2 regions of the Dehalococcoides mccartyi 195 genome follow, and region 2 is predicted to be linked to the other one. Evidence: riboswitches for the same ligand, from Rfam matches in the RefSeq annotation. Region 2 holds a riboswitch; the other holds the start of a gene.
The links. A riboswitch is a leader RNA that binds a small molecule or an ion and turns the genes downstream of it on or off. The one in region 2 is predicted to bind cobalamin.

Region 1 (3,140 bases), 180 kb from region 2:
TCAGCATTGTCTATTGATTGCCCCATATCAAGTATCGGGCATTTACCCTCTTCCGCCGGGCAAATGAACTTATGGCAGGAATGGCCTATAATCTCGGATGCCTCTGCCCCGATAAGATTCTGGGCCGCCTGATTTATATTCATGATTTTTCTGGACAAAACATCTATCACTACAATACCTACAGGCAAGGTATCGATCTGAATCGTATCCAAGTTATCAATCATGGCTAGAGTCCCCCACAACAATCCGCTACTTATAGCCATACTAATATTACCATACAAAAAAAACAAGTACAATTGAATAATACGGCTAACATTTGTGTAAGATTTTATAGACAATGGGGTTACATTCTATATTCCGGCAGTTAAAGCCTTGCTGAAGGTAATAAAAGAGTTTATAAGAGTATAAGAATATTAAATAATGAAGAATCGGATATTTTATTTGGTAAACTGGCACGGGATTTACCGTATAATTAACATCAATTTATTTTATAAGATCACCCTCCTGATATTATAAGTTGTCTTAATAGACCTGCCAAGGTATACAACGACTACCTAATCCATACCAGACCGGCTATGACATTAGCTTGATAATTGAGGGCGTTTGAGAATAAATAACTATAAAACGAATTCAAGATATTAATAAGTAATCTGGAATCTATATTAACATTACTAACTATTCGGCTATGAATATTTAATAAATAGCGACTATCTAGTATCCCCGGCAGTTTCTGACGGCCTGTTTGACTGCCTGAGTTGCAGCTTTGGCCATCATCTCCCCCAGTTTGGTATGACCACCCACATAAGTATATTTATCATCCCCGCCTGATACGCTGATTATCTGGTCTGTTCCCGTTCCGGTTGCCTGCCATTCGGGGTGTACCGCACTCCGTATATCCAGTTCCTGTAAAGCTACATTCTTAGCCTCGGTCAGTGTGATATACGACGAAGCAAGCGTGGGTGTCTCCAGAGTAGAGCCGGTAAGCAGGATAATATTTATCGTGCCTATCTTCTCAAACTTGCCATTTCGCTCTATACCGCTTGCGGCATCACAGCCTATCCGCATGGCGTTGGTCTTGACCCCGGCAGTAGCAAAGGCAAGTACCCAAAACTCTTCATAACTTTCTTCCGCCCAGGCTATTTTGTCCTGGTCTACTCCAGTAGATAAAAATGAGACTTTATCCAGGTCTGTGCCGTATCTCTCAAGGACTTCTTCCAGCACTACCGAATAGGCTGTCTGCCAGTCTGATGAGTTGTCGTGCATGAAATCCCAGAGTTCAGGGGGTATGTGGGTGTTTAAGATATATCTGGCCTTACCCAGCCCGGTGCGGGTGGAGAGTATATTCCTTTCCTCCGGCAGTTCTATTACCAAAGTATTGGTGGACGCACCCAGTGCCTTATGATAGACAATGCCTGCTTTTACCCCGTGAAAACTGCCCAGTTCTTTATAACAGGTATCTGTTTTCAGTTCAGATATCACCTTTGTTCCCTCCATATCAGCCTTATTCCCTTTCCCCGTAAAATATGCCCCCTCCGGAATACAGGAGGGGGCTAATTATCTTTAACTCCGCACCTGCTCTTTCCGTAGTCACCGGAAGGGCAGTACCTGAATCCGGGCGCTTTGCTGGCTTGCTCTTTTCCCCGCTCACAGTAGGCGCTACTGCTCCGGATTTTCACCGGCTTTCTTTCCCGTTTCCCCCTTTGAATCCAAGGGGATTTCAGGTAATACTTATATTAACTTTGGGCCTTGATACGTCTGGTAACTAACTGCCAGCTGACCAGCATAAGGATTATCGCCGGTAAACCGGTAACCAGCAGGAACATATAGGCTGCCTGAGAATAAAACTCTTGGAAAGCTGTATAGAAATTCTGAATAGTAAATAGGAATAGTATCAGCCCGGCTATACCTATAATCCATTCATAAAGGCGCAAAGATATCCCTTTCTGGCCAAGTTTATTAATCAGAAATGTAAAACCTACGCCTAAAGCGATACCTATGAGCATCCATATGAGAGTATACAGAGACCACATATTTCTAACTTCCTTTCTAGAAAATAAGGCTATTGCCAGTCTTTATAAATTGGTTTCAATACCTTCAAGCGGCCAGTATTTATCAGGTTCAAACCAGAAGTTGTCCCACATATTCTGGTCTTTGACTATGCCGTAACCAAAGGCATGGTCCATATTGGCAAAAAAGCCGTTGAAGATACCTGTCTGAGAAACTACGCCTTTAACTACTTCGTGGATACTGGACTTGATATCCTTGCTAAATACGCAAGAAGCTACGCAAGCCGCACACCCATGTTTACCAGAAGTCACCCAGAAATTGTGGCAGGCAAAGTCGTTGTTAGGCCAGACCTTTTTACCGGATAGATTAAAGTATTCCGGTATAAGCTTGGTCGGATTGGAATTAGCATCATCAGCGGGAGTAATCTCATAGGTCGGTTCACGGAAAGTCGGTATAGCTGAAGCAGGGCAAGCTTTGGCACATAATCCGCAATCCCTGCAGAAACGATTAGCCCCGAAGTCTATGGGATTAGTAGTGGGTAACGGGAGATCAGTGAAAAACACCTCCACCTTACGAATTAATGGACCACAAGATGGGGTTATTTGCCCTCTCATACGCCCCAACTCACCTATCCCAGATAGTACTCCGAACGGCACGTTATTCCAGGGGCCCCAGCCTGAACCTGCAGTAGTATAGCCAATGGCATGAATAAATCCTCTGAAATGGATATCAAATGCAATTGAACGAGCATAAGATTTGGCAGTGGTAGCATCCGCCCTATAGCTCGGCGCCATCAAAGCCGGATTTCTAGCCTCGCGTATTACAACTACTATTATGTTGTTGCACTTTTCTGGGATAACCATTTTTTTATCTGTTTCGTATGGCTGATCAACATCTTCCCAAACTACTTCTTTGCCATTCTTATCTGCCAGAATCGGTAAAACGCCGCATGTCTTATGTACAAGTTTCTTGGTATATTCATCTGCCTTCAAGTAGCCCACTTCAGCCCCGCCGCACCATCTAGCAGCCATGCGGATTAAAGCTGCATTCTGTTCGGGTGTGCCTTCCCACCGGGGCACTCCCATATTATCAGGTGTGATTATCCCAAAAAGATCGGTAGCCCATACAGGGCT
Region 2 (3,140 bases):
CGCGTTGTTTATCACCCGAAGTAAGAATATCCTCCGTCCGGCCGGGTTTTAAACCAAAATCTGCCGGAGACAAGCTGTAGTTAATAATCTGCCCGTCTTCGCCAAGCTCGGCAATGCGGCTTTCGCCCAAAACGGAAAGTTCATCCATTCCCCGGCCGCCGGGGGCAGAGCCGTAGATAACCAGGGCTTTTTTATAACCTATCTCACGCATCACCTCGGCCACCGGCTGCAATAGTTCGGCTGAATATACCCCCCTGACCGCATAACGGGGCAAAGCCGGGTTTGCCAGCGAACCGGCAATATTAAGGGTAGTCCCGAAACGTATCTGGGAAAGGATACGGAAAAGAGCCTGGGGGTGAACTTTGGCGCTCATGCCGTTAAAAATGCCTATACCCGCCGTTTCAATACTCCGCCTGACGGTCTCCACGTCTGTTTCCACGTCAACACCCAGTGATTCCAGCATATCAATAGTCCCTAAGCTGCCGGAAAGGGCTCTGGCACCGTGTTTTGCCAGTACCACCCCGCCCGCCGCCGCCACAATGGAAGCAGCCGTGCTGATGTTAAAGGTCTTCAGGCTGTCCATGCCCGTACCGCAGTTATCCACCAAAGGTTTATTTACCAAAGGCTTAACCCTTACCGTATCCTGCTCATATATAGCTTCCCAGACACCGGCTATCTCCGGTGCTGTTTCACCCTTGGCGGTTAGGGCGGCCATAAAGGCACCCTGCTGGAGGTCAGGCTGTTCATTCCGCATTATCTGGCAGAAACAGTCTTTTACTTCTTCACGGTTAAGATTTTCCTTTGAAATAAGGCGGCTTATGACAGCCCCGAAATTTTTTACCCTGTTTTCGTCCACTTTTGTTTCCCTCTTTTTTATTAAAATTTGATAATGGTTTTAAGGCCTTTTAGCTTTTCCACCCCCAGAAAAGCCTCCTCTATATCTGAAATACCCGTTACCCGGCTGATAAGCCTTTTTACAGGTATAATCCCATCCGTTATCAGGCTAAGCGCCCGGGTATTATCCGCTGGAGTAGAGCCGTAAGAGCCGCTCAAGGCCAGCTCCCGGTAATGGATAGTGTTGGCGTCCAGGCTGAATTCAGAACGGTCTTTAGGCAGACCGGAAAAGAAATTTATCCGCCCGCCGGGGCTCAAAACAGAGGGCAGCTCTCCCACTTCTACCCCCGAACTGGCAATCAAAATCACATCTACCCCCGCCCCCCCGGTCTGCTCAAAAACCCCCTGCCTGAGGCTGGTCTTTGCCAAATCTATCACCCCGTCAGGGCAGGCCAGTTCCGCCCCACACACCCTGTCAGGCAGGACTTCGGCCATAAGCACCTTTTCCGCCCCGTTATGCCGGGCGAGCATGGCCTGTAAAAGACCTAAAGGCCCAGCCCCCAGCACCAGCACCCGGTCTCCGTCCCCCACCCGGCTAACAGACTGGCTGTGGATACAGCTGGCAAGCGGCTCAGCCAGAGAGGCTTCTTCGTCTGAAACATTCTCAGGTATTATGTTAAGCCCGCCAGGCAGGCTTTCAGGGGGAAGTGCCATATATTCGGCCAAGCCCCCGTCATAATTAAAACCGATTATTTTCACCTGCCCGCACAAATTCTCCCTGCCCTGCAGGCAAAGCGGGCAGACCCCGCAGGCAATACCCGGATAAACCTGCACCCTGTCACCCGCCTTGAAATCAGGGTGTTCAGAGCAGGCTACCACAGCGGCTATTTCATGCCCCAGTATCCGGGGATACTTAAGGTCACGGTGTCCCCGCCGGAACATCTTTACGTCTGTGCCGCAGATTGCACAGCAGGCTACCTCCAAGAGCACACCACCCTTGGGGCAGGACGGAGTGTCCACCTCCGCCAGGCTAAGTTTAGCCGGTTCTTCCAGCAAGACCGCTTTCATATTTCCCCCCATAATAAAAAAATCCCCAAACCACCAAGGTTTGAGGATTAAAAAAAATAAAACCCCAAACCTTTCGGCTCAGGGATTTACCATTTCCCACGGCCATTTTCCGCGAAACTCTATACCGGCAGATATTCTGGCTTACGGCTCAACCTACTCACCGGGCCTTCCCGCTTCATTTTAATGAAACAGTGGCGTATTCCAGTTTTCGTCCCCGTATACAGCGGCGGGACCGCACCTGATTCTAACAGGCTTCCCTTTTAAGCTTTTGTTACAAAGCACCGGCAGACCATATTCAATTAGACTTGATTTTAATTAGTTATTTCTGTTTTGTCAATACTTATTTTAGCCGCATTTTGCCCAAAAAACAGCTGCTTCAAAAGCCGGGTGGATAAAGAATTAAATGGGTGGTAGAATAGAGCAGTTTGGCTCACAGGTGAGCTTGCAGATTGACAATGTACTATATGTTGCAAGTATAATATCAGGAACTAGGTCTTTTAAATATCGGCTTAAATATTTTGTAGAAGAGACATATATGGCCAAAACAAAAGCACCTGCAGACAAAATGGAACCGGCTGAAGAAATCAAACAGGACGGCAAGGTAGTTTCTACCAAGCGCACCGCCGGCAGTGAGTTTTTCTGGACACAGAGCCGCTGCACCGGATGTAACCGCTGTGCCAGCATCTGCCCGGTAGATGCTATCAAACTGGACAGGGATAAGACACCCACCAAACGGGTCGGCACCGCTCCCTGCACCCGCGCCTGCCCCGCCGGATTGGATATCCCCCGCTATGTCCGCTTTGTAGCTGAGGGCAACGCCCCGGCTGCCACTGCTGTTATGAGAGAAAAGATACCCTTCCCTTCAGTGTGCGGTTATGTCTGTTTCCACCCCTGTGAACTGGAGTGCCAGCGCCAGAAATTTGACGAGCCTATTGCCATTCGGGCTTTAAAGAGATATGCCGCTGAAAATGACGACGGCAGTTGGAAAAATAACCTTAAAATTGCCCCTTCCACCGGCAAAAAGGTAGCTATTATCGGTTCCGGCCCAGCCGGGCTTACCTCAGCCTACTTTTTGACCCTGCTGGGGCACGAAGCAACTATATTTGAATCTATGGAATACGCCGGCGGCAAGATGTTTTACAGTATACCCGAGCATCAGCTGCCCAAAGATATACTCAATAAAGAAATTAAGGCCATCACCGACCTGGGCGTAACCATCCATACCTCCTGCCAGGTGC

Region 1: another riboswitch for cobalamin. It lies ahead of DET_RS01805 (adenosylcobinamide amidohydrolase); the one in region 2 lies ahead of DET_RS00725 (zinc-dependent dehydrogenase).

What each region holds. Positions count from the first base shown of each region.
Region 1 covers NC_002936.3:299,186-302,325, reverse strand. The annotation lists gene DET_RS01810 (sensor histidine kinase) at 1-224, opposite strand, end outside; gene DET_RS01805 (adenosylcobinamide amidohydrolase) at 712-1,479, opposite strand; cobalamin riboswitch at 1,592-1,735, opposite strand; gene DET_RS01800 (hypothetical protein) at 1,734-2,030, opposite strand; gene DET_RS01785 (reductive dehalogenase) at 2,073-3,140, opposite strand, start outside.
Region 2 covers NC_002936.3:121,601-124,740, reverse strand. The annotation lists gene trpD (anthranilate phosphoribosyltransferase) at 1-856, opposite strand, end outside; gene DET_RS00725 (zinc-dependent dehydrogenase) at 877-1,902, opposite strand; cobalamin riboswitch at 2,011-2,203, opposite strand; gene DET_RS00720 (4Fe-4S binding protein) at 2,438-3,140, shown strand, end outside.